One region of the Glutamicibacter soli genome, then DNA from elsewhere that is predicted to be linked to it. Evidence: predicted binding sites of a transcription regulator. Region 1 holds the regulator's gene; the other holds the start of a gene.
The links. Region 1 encodes LexA, which represses DNA repair genes until DNA is damaged. Its sites were predicted from a motif close to TCGAACANNTGTTCGA; they were not measured.
Positions count from the first base shown of each region.

Region 1 (6,610 bases):
AGAGCGTAGTGCCACGCACATCCATGCCCACGGCGATCTTGTCGCCGTGGCGGGCAATGGCATTGCGGGTCCACTCCGGGTTCTCCAGTGCGGCCGTCCCGAGGTTCACGCGGGTGGCGCCGAATTCCAGTGCGCGATCTAGTGACGCGTCATCACGGATTCCGCCGGAGAGCTCAACCTTGATGGACAGCTCCTGGGCGATTCGCTGGACGATCTCGATGTTGCTGCCGCGACCGAAGGCGGCGTCGAGGTCGACCAGGTGCAGCCATTCTGCACCGTCGTTCTGCCAGGCCAGCGCCGCTTCCAGAGGGTCGCCGTATCCAGTTTCGGATCCGGCTTCACCCTGCACCAGGCGAACCGCCTGTCCGCCGGCGATATCTACTGCGGGAAGCAGTTCGAGAATTGGTTGCTCACTCATGTTGTCCTTCTTCGAAAGTTTGAAACTAGAGGGTCAAGACCCATGCTGCGATGACACAACCAGCTGCCAGGCCCCACGCGGCAATGATCCACGACAGGTGCGCTTTCTGGTTCTTCAAGGAGATTGCTCCGCCGGCAAGAAATGCGCCGACCCCGAGGAGTACGATCGACCACATTCTAGAGAGTCTCCAGCCAGTTGCTCAGCAGCTTCTTGCCAGCTTCGCCAGACTTCTCCGGGTGGAATTGCACTGCCGACAAGGCACCGTTTTCAACGGCTGCGATGAATGGGGTTCCGTGGGTGGACCAGGTAACCTGCGGCGGAGTCATTGCCGGCTGGGTGACGTCGAATTCCCACTTCTGCACTCCATATGAATGCACGAAGTAGAAGCGCTCGTTTTCGATACCTGCAAAGAGCTTGGTGTTTTCCGGCGGACGAACGGTGTTCCAGCCCATATGCGGGATGACATCAGCCTGCAGCCGCTCTACGGTGCCTGGCCACTCGCCAATACCCGCCGTCTTGACGCCGTGTTCCACGCCTTCGTCGAAGAAGACCTGATGTCCAACGCAGATTCCGAGCACGGGCTTGCCGCCGGCGATACGGCGACCGATCCAGCGCAGTGCACCGAGCTTGGTCAGCTGGTCCATGACCGATGCGTAGGCGCCGACGCCGGGAACGACCAGACCGTCAGCCGCTTGGACCTTGTCCGCGTCTGCGGTCAGCTCTACCTCGGCTCCGGCGGCTTCAAGCGCACGCACTGCCGAGCGAACGTTGCCCGAACCGTAGTCCAGGACAACAACTTTCTTTTTTGCCACTTAAAGGGCACCCTTCGTGGATGGAATCTTGTCGCCCATGCGTTCGTCGTGCTCGACGGCTTCGCGCAAGGCACGGGCGAAGGACTTGAACTGCGCTTCGACGATGTGGTGCGGGTCGCGGCCCGAGAGCACCTCGATGTGGGCACAAATCTGCGCGTGGAACGTGATCGCCTCGAAAACGTGACGGGTCATCGAACCGGTGAAGTGTCCACCGATCAGATGGTATTCCTGGCCGGCCGGCTCGCCGCCGTGCACCAGGTAGGGGCGCCCGGAGACATCTACAACGGAGCGGGCTAGTGCTTCGTCCAGCGGTGCGTAGGAAGTGCCGAAGCGGCGGATACCCGCCTTGTTGCCCAGGGCAACACGCAGCACCTCGCCGATGGTGATCGCGGTGTCTTCCACTGTGTGGTGTACGTCGATATGGGTGTCGCCGGTTGCACGCACGGTGAGGTCGATCAGCGAGTGCTTGGACAGGGCAGTGAGCATATGGTCGAAGAACGGCACGGTGGTGCTGATCTCCGAGACGCCTGAGCCATCGAGATCCAGTTCAACGAATACCGAGGATTCGCTGGTGACTCGTTCCATACGGGCGCGACGTGCGCCAATCAATTCGGCAGACATGTCTTCCTTCGCTTGTCTTTTCTACTTCTGTGCGCTGAGCAGTTCGGTCAGCCGCTCCAAGAAGGCGGTGGTTTCGGCCTCAGTTCCCGCGGTGACTCGCAGGGTGCCGGCGATTCCGTTGTCACGGATGATGATTCCGGCGTCGAGAAGCCCCTGCCAAATGGCGTGGGGGTCGTCCAGGCCGCCGAAAAAGACGAAGTTCGAGTCTGAAACCGAAGGCTTCAAACCCAGCTCGGTCAAGGTGCTCACGATGCGGTCGCGCTGGGTCTTGATTTCTTCGACCTGTGCCAGCAGAAGGTCAACGTTCTTCAGCGCGGCAATGGCGGTCGCCTGGGTCACTGCAGAGAGGTGGTAGGGCAGGCGGACAAGCCGAATCGCATCGGTGACTTCCGGTGCCGCAGCCAAGTAGCCCACTCGGGCGCCAGCCAGGCCGAAGGCCTTGGACATCGTGCGGCTGACAATCAAGCGCTGGCGACCTCCGAGGAGGCTCAGTGCCGACTTGGTCTTGGCCAGTGAAAATTCAGCGTAGGCCTCGTCGACGATGACCATAGCGTTGGTCTCGGAGGCTGCCTCGTAGACAGCCTCGATGACATCCAGTCCCAATGCCGTGCCGGTTGGGTTGTTCGGAGAGCAGAGGAAAACGATATTCGGTGTGTGCTCGCGTACCTGCGCGGCAGCAGAGTCGGCCGAGAGAGTGAAATCATCGGCGCGTTGGCCGGCGATGTATTCGGTATCGGTTCCGCTGGCCAGCAGCGGGTACATGGAATAAGTGGGGCCGAAACTCATGACGCTTCGACCGGGGCCACCGAAGGCTTGCAGGATCTGCTGCAGGATCTCATTGGAACCGTTCGCGGCCCAAATGTTCTCGCGATCCAGATCGTGGCCCAGGTACTTGGCTAGGAGTTCACGCAATTCCACGAATTCACGATCCGGGTAGCGATTCAGCGTGGCCGCTGCCTTGGAGACTTCTTGAGCGATTGCATCAATCACGGTCTGCGGAAGCGGATGGGTGTTCTCATTGACATTCAGCTGAATTGGTACGTCAATTTGTGGCGCACCGTAAGGGGACAGCCCGCGGAGATTCTCACGCAAGGGCAGCTGACTCAATAGTTCACTGCGGACATTCACGTCATTAAGTCTAATGGCGCAGTCGTCGGTTCAAGAATTGGCGACAAACCTTGGTAACAATACCTGTCGCCATTTTGAGGGTTTGACCGGCTAGTTGGCCAACACCGGGATCTCCAAGGTGTCGCCAACGCGGATCTCGCTGGAGTCCAGTGCGTTGATCTCCGTGATATGCTCCATGGCCGCATTCACGTCGTAGCCTACGGCGTATTCACGGGCGAGATCCCACAACGAGTCGCCCGGGATGACGGTCACGGCCACGGTTTCAACACCTTGCGGCGAGTTGGACGCCGCCTGGGCACTTGAAGTGAACATGGTGATCAGGAATGCGGCGGCGATGGTCAGAATGAACACCGGGACCCCAACCAGCACGGCCCAGCCGCGACGATTGATGCGGATCTTCATGTGTTCTTTGGTGCGTTTCGAGTCAAGTGCGGCGGTTGCCATGACTATTCTCCTCAACAGTGGCATGATGCGAACCTGTCTTCGAATACTGTTTTCGAAGATGTGTTCGATTCTCGTATATCTTTTCTAACAGAACTTCGCGGAAATTGTCCAGACACTTTCGAACAAATCTTTGAAAGACTCCCTCACATCGACTAAGATTTCGAAGTAGAAGAGGAACGAATACATAACATCACTGGCTTCCGACAGTTAGGCATCCGCCCAGCTCACGACCGGTGATTAGGGAAGGCTAAAGGTCATGTCAGCTTCAGAGCGCACTCCCCGATCGAATGCACGTTCGCTGACGATCCGCCAGAAGAAAATTCTCGAGACCATCCAGCGCTCGATCGGAAAGAACGGCTATCCGCCGTCGATGCGCGAGATCGGCGACACCGTGGGCCTCAAGAGCCTGTCGAGTGTCACGCACCAGTTGAGCCAGCTTGAAAAGCTCGGCTACCTTCGTCGTGATCCACGCCGACCTCGTGCCATGGAGATCCTGCTGCCGCTGCAGCTCAGCGAGGATGCCGCAGCGGCCGAGGCGCCCAAGCCAGCGGAAGAGGCCGGCAAGGAAGATGCGAAGATCATTGAGCTGAGCACCTCCGCGGACACCACTATGGTGCCGCTGGTTGGCCGTATCGCCGCTGGTGGACCGATCCTTGCAGATCAGACGGTAGAGGACGTGTTCGCGCTTCCGCGCCAGCTGGTGGGCCACGGAGAGCTGTTCATGCTTCGAGTCTCAGGAGACTCGATGGTTGATGCTGCGATCTGCGACGGCGACTGGGTTGTTGTGCGTCGCCAGCAAACTGCGAACAACGGCGACATCGTGGCTGCATTGCTCGATGAAGAAGCTACCGTGAAGACGTTCCGGCAGCGCGACGGTCATACCTGGTTGTTGCCGCAGAATTCTCGGTACGAGCCGATCCTCGGTGATGCAGCGACCGTCATGGGACGCGTTGTATCGGTCATGCGTTCGCTCTAATCCGACAAATCGAAGAGCGCTGGGGTGCAGTTCAATATGACTGCGTCCCAGCGCTCTTTGCTTCGACACGGGCTCAGCCGTGCCGGCTTCCGCGGAATGAACCAATACCGATCTAGCGGTTCGGGTCCATCCGCTTGAGGACACCGGTGATGGTCTTCTTGTCCACGGTGGGCCACATCGGCGGCAACGAGGCCTTGAGGAAACTGCCGTAGCGTGCGGTAGCCATGCGTGAGTCGAGGATTGCCACGACGCCCTTGTCCGACACGGAACGAATCAACCGGCCAGCGCCCTGGGCCAGACGGATCGCGGCGTGGGTGGCCGAAACCTGCATGAAACCGTTACCGCCGTGCTTCTGCACGTCTTCGGTGCGGGCCTTGGAGATCGGATCGTCCGGACGCGGGAACGGGATCTTGTCGATAATAACCAAACGGCAGGAGTCGCCAGGCACGTCTACGCCCTGCCAGAGAGTCATGGTGCCGAAGAGACAAGTGTCCCGTTCCTCGGCAAACTGCGCTACCAGAGACTTCATGCTCGCATCACCCTGGCAGAGGATCTCGACGTCGAGGCGCTCGCGCAAGATCGCCGCCGCTTCTTCGGCAGAACGCTTCGAGGTGAACAGCGCCAACGCGCCGCCGCCCGAAGCCTTGATCAGATCCTCGATTTCGTCCAGGGTCTCGGCGGCAAGCTGCCTGCCGGGTTTGGGCAGGTGCTTGGCGACATACAAGATGCCCTGCTTCGGATAATCGAATGGGCTGCCGACGTCGATGCCTGTCCATGACGGTGCACCGGCACCCAGGAGCCCCAGTGAACCGGCCACCGAGTCGAATTGCGCGCCGATGGCCAAGGTGGCGCTGGTCAAGATGACGGTACGACCGTCAAAGAGTCCTTCGCGCAGTTTTCCGGCCACGGACAGCGGTGCCACGTTAAGTGTCGCCGGCTGGTTGTCATCCGCCTCGACATAGCCGCGGCCTTCGACAAATTCTCGCGGACGGGTCGTGTAGAGCACCTCCCGGCGGTCTTCGGCTTCGAGCATGCGGATGGCGTCGTCCATGACGGCCTGCATTTGCGACCTGGCGGTCTGGCGACCACCATCGGCCGGCGCGTTGGCTTCAGGCTTCGTCAATGCGAGAATGAGCCGGGCCTGTTCCACGATGTCGTTCAGGGCGATTCCCATGTCCTCGCGCAGGCCGGTCTGCAACAACCCGGTCGGTACGCCGGTCAAGGCCTTTTCAAGTCTGTTGGTGGCTTTGACCAATTCGTCAACGTTGACGGCGCAATGGCGCTTGGCCCCGCCCGCTGCGGTGAGCACCATACGAGCCGACAGTGCCCCTGAGACCGAGCTGGTGACGCGGTCCTGGAGCTCGTGGGCCTCATCGATGATGGCGACGTCGAAGTCCGGGAGCACCGACAGCCCTTCGAAGGCGGAGACCGCCAGCAGGGCGTGGTTGGTAATCACCACGTCGGATTCGGCGGCCCGGGCGCGGGCCATCTCTGAGAAGCATTCATCGGCCATAGGGCATTTCTGGGAGCCAAGGCACTCCATGGCGGACACCGAAACCTGTTTCCATGCCTTGTCGCTGACTCCGGGGACCAGTTCGTCCCGGTCCCCTGTGTCGGTGCGCTCGGCCCATTCGCGAAGCTTCATGACTTCGCTGGCCAGCGGGGAAAATGTCTGTCCCCTGGGCGCGGCGGGCTCATCCATGGAGAACAACGTGCCTTCGTCGTCTTCCGGGTATCCGCCGCCGAGCTTGTACTGGCAGAGGTAGTTGGAGCGGCCCTTGAGCAGGGCCACGTCCATGGGTCGCGAAAGCTTGCCTTTGAGAGACTCCAGGAGCCGAGGTACGTCACGTCCGACGATCTGCGACTGCAACGCCAAGGTTGCAGTCGATACGATTACCGGTTTGGCGCTGGTCTGGGCGTGTGCCAGTGCCGGGATCAGGTAGCCCATGGACTTGCCCGTACCGGTTCCTGCTTGCACCAGCAGATGCTCTTCGTCTTCCAGCGCCGATACAACGTGCTTGACCATTTCCTGCTGGCCGGCGCGCATGGCGCCGCCCATGGAAGTTACTGCGGCTTCCAGCAGGTCAAGGGCCTGCTCTTGCTTATCCATGAAGGTTGAAAGTCTCCAACTCTGCTGCCAACGATTCTCGTACCTTGACGATTAATCTGGTTCCGTTCTCCAGATGCTCGCTTTCAAGGATTTCAGACTCA
Region 1 covers NZ_CM125969.1:1,219,208-1,225,817, reverse strand. The annotation lists gene priA (bifunctional 1-(5-phosphoribosyl)-5-((5-phosphoribosylamino)methylideneamino)imidazole-4-carboxamide isomerase/phosphoribosylanthranilate isomerase PriA) at 1-418, opposite strand, end outside; gene ACTX90_RS05830 (CG2302 family histidine operon protein) at 444-593, opposite strand; gene hisH (imidazole glycerol phosphate synthase subunit HisH) at 595-1,230, opposite strand; gene hisB (imidazoleglycerol-phosphate dehydratase HisB) at 1,231-1,851, opposite strand; gene ACTX90_RS05815 (histidinol-phosphate transaminase) at 1,873-2,979, opposite strand; gene ACTX90_RS05810 (LysM peptidoglycan-binding domain-containing protein) at 3,070-3,423, opposite strand; gene lexA (transcriptional repressor LexA) at 3,680-4,399, shown strand; gene ACTX90_RS05800 (ATP-dependent DNA helicase) at 4,512-6,509, opposite strand; gene hflX (GTPase HflX) at 6,502-6,610, opposite strand, start outside.

Region 2 (6,610 bases), 1.9 Mb from region 1:
GCCGCGGCGAACAACAACTTTGACGCGACCTTCCGCGTGGACCTGGCGCGCAAGGACGTAGGGCTGGCGCTGGATGCGGGAACCACGTCAGGCATCTCGCTTCCCGCCGCGGAACTGGTCAGCAAGCACTTCGACGAGCTGATCTCCGAAGGACTGGAAGACAAGGACTGCTCGCTGATCGTTAAGAACCTGGTGCCAGGCGGGCAGGTGCGCGGCTACGGAGCGGCAGAGCATGCAAGCCGGTGACACCCGGCGCACCGTGCGCCGGGCGGTAGTCACCGGCGGCGCGGGAGGCATCGGGCTGGCCTGCGCCCGCGAGCTCTCCGCCCAGGGAGTCCGCGTCGTGGTGGCGGACCTGGATGAGCAGGCGGCGCGGAATGCGGCGGCCGAGGTCGGAGGGGAAGCCTGGGTGGTGGACCTGTCCGACACCTCGGGTCTGGAGGAGCTGTCCCTCGACGCCGACATCCTGGTCAACAATGCCGGGGTGCAGCGGGTGGGACCGATCCATGAATACCAACCCGATCATTGGCGCCTGATCCACCGATTGATGCTCGAAGCGCCGTTCCTGCTGATCCGCGCGGCGCTGCCGGGGATGTATGAGCGGGGGTTCGGGCGCATCATCAACATCTCCTCCGCCCATGGCCTGCGCGCCAGCGCGTTCAAGAGCGCCTACGTGTCGGCCAAGCACGGACTGGAGGGCCTGTCGAAGGCGACCGCGCTGGAAGGAGCGGAGCGCGGGGTGACGAGCAACTGCATCAATCCCGGATATGTGCGCACCCCGCTGGTCGAAGCGCAGATCGCCGACCAGGCGAGGGCCCACGGCATCGACGAATCCGAAGTGATGGAAAAGATCATGCTGACCGAGATGGCGGTCAAGCGGCTCATCGAGCCGGAGGAAGTCGCTTCGCTGGCCGGTTGGCTTGCGGGGGACAGTGCTGCGATGGCCACCGGAGCCAGCTACGCCATCGACGGAGGCTGGACGGCGCAATAGCCATTGAACCCGCCGCGGCAAACAGCGGGCAGGTGCCGGGAATGGACTTCCCGGCGCCTGCCCGCCGTCGTTTCTCGGCCGTATTTATGCCTTTGCTACGTGGTGCCCCAGCTGGCTGGTCGGCACGCGGTAGGTTTCGCGGGCGGTCAGCGCGGAGAGCGAGGCGATCAGGGCGATGGCCGCGGTGAACAGGCTGATCTGCACCCAGCCGCCGGGCTGCAGTCCGCCCAGGGCGGCGACGATGGACGGGGCGAAGCCAGCCATCAGGAAGCCCAACTGGGTGCCGATGGCCAGGCCGGAGAAGCGCACCTGGGAGGAGAACATCTCCGCGTAGAAGCTCGGCCATACGGCGTTGGCCGCCGCGTAGGCGCAGGAGAAGACCAGCAGCGAGAGCCCGAACTGCAGCAGCGTGTTGCTGGTTTCCATGGATCGCAGGTAGAAGGGCATGACCGCGGCGGAAGCCAGCGCGCCGTAGATGAAGACCGGTTTGCGGCCGATCTTGTCGGCCAGCATGCCGAAGAGCGGCTGGGTGAGCAGCGCTCCGATATTGCCTGCCACGACCAGCCACAGGGTGATGGACTCGTCCATGTTGCCAATGGTCTTGCCGTAGGAGATGGCCAGGGTTCCATACACGGTGGACACCGCGGCGATGAACGCGCACAGCACCACGCGCAGCACGTCCTTCCAATGGAAGCGCAGCAGCACCGCCAGCGGCAGCTTGGCGATCTCGTTGTTCTTCTTGGCCTTCTCGAATTCAGGGGTCTCATGCAGCGAGCGGCGGATGAAGAAGGTGACCACAACAACCACGGCGGACAGCCAAAACGGGATGCGCCAGCCGATGCCGAACTTGATCTCGTCCGGCAGTGCCACTACCGGAATGAAGATCAAGGCCGCCAGGATCTGGCCGCCCTGGGTGCCGGTCAGGGTCCAGGAGGTGAAGAAGCTGCGCCGGTGATCCGGGGCGTGCTCCAGGGACATGGAGGAGGCTCCGGCCTGCTCGCCGGCGGCGGACAGGCCCTGCATCAGGCGGGCGACCACCAGCAGGATCGGGGCCAGCCAGCCGACCTGGTCGAAGGTGGGCAGGCAGCCGATGGCGAAGGTCGAGGCTCCCATGAGCACCAGGGTGAACATCAAGACCTTCTGGCGCCCGATCCGGTCGCCGAAGTGGCCCAGGATGATCGCGCCGATGGGGCGGGCGATGTAGGCGAAGCCGAAGGTCGCCAGAGACATGACCGCGGCGTTGGTGTCGGCGTCGGGGAAGAAGATGTGCGGGAAGATCAGGGCTGCGGCGGAGCCGAAGATGAAGAAGTCGTAGTATTCGACGGCGCTGCCCATGAAGCTGGCCAGCGCGGCTTTGACCGGCGTGCGCTGCCCGGCTCCGTTGTCTTCAGATGCCGACGGCTTCGGTGTCGTGGTCATCGGGTTACTCCCTAGATGGTGGCGATGTTCTGGCCTCATTCCTTCAAATGTTCGCTATGCGACCACTTGTTCGGAATGTGTTCATTGGTTTAGAGTAGATGCAAATCACAGACGAAGCAATACCTGTTGCATCGATGACTGAATGCGAGGACCTGCGATGAGTACAACTACCGAATCCTATTTGGTGGGCTTGATCGGCGACGGGGTGATGCCGTCGCTGACTCCCGGAATGCACGAGCAGGAGGCTGATGCGCAGGGCCTGCGCTACCTGTACCGTCCCATCGACCTCACCGTGCTGGAGCGCCCGGGCAGCGATGTGGGTGCTCTATTAAAGGCCGGTGAGCAGCTCGGATTCAATGCCTTCAACATCACCCATCCGTGCAAGCAGCTGGTCCTGGAGCACCTTGATGAGATCTCCCAGAACGCGCGGGACATCGGCGCGGTGAATACGGTGGTCATCCGCGACGGGAAGTTCCACGGCTACAACACCGACGCCTCAGGATTCGGCCGCGGCTTCGCCGAAGGGCTGCCCGGAGCCAACCAGCAACAGGTCCTGCAGCTGGGAGCCGGCGGCGCCGGATCCGCCGTGGCCTATGCGCTGCTGGCGTCCGGAACCGAGCAGCTGTTCCTGGTGGACCCGGACGCGCAGCGCGCCGGGCAGCGGGCCGCGGAATTGAACCGGCTTTTCCCTGAAGCCACGGTCACCGCGGCGTCCCCTGACCAGGTTCCCGAGCTGCTGCCTGCGGTGGACGGGCTGCTGAACGCCACCCCGATCGGCATGCACCACCACCCGGGCCTGCCGCTGGATTTGGCCGGGCTCGAATCCCGCCACTGGGTAGCCGACTGCATCTACCGCCCGGTCGACACCGAACTGATCCTCGCAGCCCGCGACCGCGGCTGCCGGGTGCTTGACGGCGGGCACATGGCGGTGGGCCAGGCCGTGGACTCCTTCGAGATCTTCACCGGCATCAAGCCCGATGCCGCGCGCATGCGCGCACACCTGCTGGAAATGCTGGAGGCGGGCCTGTAATGCGTACCTCCATTGCCACCGTATGCCTCTCGGGCACGCTGGAAGAGAAGATGCTCGCCTGCGCCAAGGCCGGATTCGACGGCATCGAGATCTTCGAGCAGGACCTTCTGGTCAGCCCGATGTCCCCGGAGGAGGTCCGGGCGCTGGCCGCGCGACTGGGGCTCACCTTGGACCTGTTCCAGCCCTTCCGCGACTTCGAAGGCGTCGAGCCGCAGCTGCTGCAGGCGAATCTGCACCGGGCGGAGGCGAAGTTCAAGCTCATGACGCGCCTGGGCATGGACGTGATGCTGCTGTGCTCAAATGTCGGCACCGCCACGATCAACGACGACGAGCTGTTCGTCTCCCAGATCCGCCAGCTCGCGGACCTGGCCGCCGGATACGGGATCCGCATCGCCTACGAGGCGCTGGCCTGGGGCACATACGTGAACACCTACCAGCACTCCTGGGAGATCGCCCGCCAGGCGGACCGCGAGAACGTGGGCATCTGCCTGGACAGCTTCCACATCCTCTCGCGCGGGGACGACCCCGAGGCGATCGCGCAGATCCCGGGGGAGAAGATCTTCTTCGTGCAGCTGGCCGACGCCCCGGTGCTGTCCATGGACATCCTGTCCTGGTCGCGGCACTACCGGGTGTTCCCGGGGCAGGGCGGATTCAAGCTGGACGAGTTCCTCGGCGCCATCGCCCGTTCGGGCTATGCCGGCATCATTTCGCTGGAAATCTTCAACGACGTCTTCCGCCAGTCGAATGTCGAGCGCACCGCGGTGGACGGGCTGCGCTCGCTGAACCTGTTGCAGTCCCAAACCGCCGCGCTGCTCGATGCGCAGGGCATCGGCTCCGCTCTTGCACTGCAGGCGCTGCCCGGCGGGCAGAAGGCCAACGGTTTCGACTTCACCGAAATCCGCACCGAGGACCCCGAACCGGTGGCCCGGCTGCTGGCCCAGCTGGGCTTCGAATTCCGCGGCCAGCACCGGCGCAAGCCGGTGCAGCTGTTCAGCGCCGGCGGGGCGCGGATCATCATCAACTCGCAGCGCAGCCGCGGGGTCACCGCCGCGGTGTCAGGCTTCGGGGTGCAGGTCCCGGACCCCGCCGCGGCCGGCGAGCGCGCCGTGCAGCTGCTGGCCCGCCCGGTCCCGCGCCAGCACCTGCGCAACGAGGCGGACCTGCCCGGCTTCAACGCCCCGGACAACACCGAGGTCTTCTTCGGAGCCACCGGGGACGCCGGGGGCTGGGAAGCCGAATTCGGGGTCCACGAGTCCGGAGCCGCGGCGGGGCACCCCGCGCTGATCCAGTGCATCGACCACCTGAACCTCGCCCAGCCTTGGCAGTCATTCGACGAATCCGTGCTGTTCTACACCAGCGCGCTGAACCTCCAGGCGCTGCCCGGCACCGAGGTTCCCAGCCCCATGGGGCTGGTCCGCTCGCAGGTGCTGGCCACCGGGGACCATGCGGTCAGGTTGGCGCTGAACATCGTTCCGCACGGGCTGGAAGAGGCCATCGACAGGAACCACGAGTACCCCGAGCACATCGCGGTGCGCACTGGGGACATCATCACCCTGGCCCGCAACGCGGTGGCCGACGGCATGGAATTCCTGCACATCCCGGCCAACTACTACGAGGACCTCGCCGCGCGCTTCGACCTGGAGCCGCAGCTGCTCCAGACTTTGCAGGAGCTGAACCTGCTGTACGACCGGGACGAGCACGGGGAGTTCCTGCATTTCTACACCGAGACCATTGGAAACATGTTCTTTGAAGTAGTTGAGCGCCGCGATGGTTACGATGGGTACGGGGCGCCCAATGCCCCGATCCGGCTGGCCGCGCAATTCGAGCGCAACCGCTGGAGCAGACACTAGCCACGGGGAGAATCGACTGTGACGCAGCGGCCGGACTACTTTGTTAAATCCACGGAGAAGACCCTGGCCGTCCTGCTCGCCTTCAACGGCGGAAACCCGGAGATGACCGTCAGCCAGGTCGCCGCCGCCACCGAACAGACCCGCGCCTCCGCCCGCCGCTTCCTGCTGACCCTCACCGACCTGGGCTACCTGGAAGCCAACGGAGCGAACTTCCGCCTGACCCCGCGCGTGCTGGACCTGGGAGCCTCCTACCTTTCCGGGCTGACGCTGCCCAAGGCCGCCACCTTACACCTGGAAAGCCTGGCCCGCGAGCTGGAGGAAAGTGCCGCACTGTGCGTCTTGGAAGGCCAGGACATCCTGTACATCGAGCGGGTGTCCTCGCCGCGGCTGTATTCGATGAACGTGTCCATCGGCAACCGGCTTCCTGCCTGGGTCACCTCGATGGGCCGTGTGCTGATCGCCGAGCTGGGCGACGCAGAGCAGAAGGAGTTCTTGGCGCAGATCGACCTGCAGCGCTACACCGAGCACACCGTGGCGAACCTGGAGCAGCTGCGCGCGGAGCTGGCCCAGGTGAAGGAGCAGGGCTGGTCGCTGGTGAACCAGGAACTGGACGAGGGCCTGCGCGGGCTGGCCGTGCCGGTGTACCGGGGAGACCAGCTGCTGGGCGCGCTGAACATTTCGGTGCAGCGCGGGCGCGCGGACCTGCAGAGCATCACCGAGCAGCTGGTGCCGCGCCTGCGCCGGGCCGCGCAGGACATCGCCGACGACTTCGGGGGACGGCTGGCCTGACAAGCCGCTCGGTTGCGCCGCGACGGCGTAGGCTGTCCTGCATGAGCACAGGCAAGGCGGCCGTGGCGCCGCACGAGCACCCGGCATTCGCCAACGACAAGTCCGCCCAGTGGCTGGGCGCAGGGGTGCTGCGCGCTGACTACGGCGACGTGGTGATCAAGATGCGGCTGCGCGATGACATGCTCAACGGCTACGGCATCGCGCAGGGCGGCATGATCGTCGCCTTCGCGGATACCGCCTTCGCCCTGGTCTGCAACGACCCCCACAGCGATGCAAGCACCATCACCGTGGCCTCCAGGGTGGACGTGAACTTCATGAATCCGGGATTCTCCGGGGATACCACCACCGCCACCGCCAAGCTGGTGGGCCATGCCGGGCGCAGCGGGCTGTTCGACATCGAGGTCACCCGCGACAACCAGGACGGCAGCACCACCCACCTGATCCATATGCGCGGGCGTTCGCGCACCATCCCCAACCGCAGCTAGGTCCGGGCGATCGCCTGCCCAACTCGGAGTCCGACAGGGCCCTGCG
Region 2 covers NZ_CM125969.1:3,114,595-3,121,204, reverse strand. The annotation lists gene mmsB (3-hydroxyisobutyrate dehydrogenase) at 1-246, shown strand, start outside; gene ACTX90_RS14805 (3-hydroxybutyrate dehydrogenase) at 233-991, shown strand; gene ACTX90_RS14800 (MFS transporter) at 1,076-2,410, opposite strand; gene ACTX90_RS14795 (shikimate dehydrogenase) at 2,568-3,440, shown strand; gene ACTX90_RS14790 (bifunctional sugar phosphate isomerase/epimerase/4-hydroxyphenylpyruvate dioxygenase family protein) at 3,440-5,290, shown strand; gene ACTX90_RS14785 (IclR family transcriptional regulator domain-containing protein) at 5,309-6,079, shown strand; gene ACTX90_RS14780 (hotdog fold thioesterase) at 6,121-6,564, shown strand.
Region 2: the regulator LexA is predicted to act here: its motif matches at 2,469-2,484, upstream of ACTX90_RS14795 (shikimate dehydrogenase).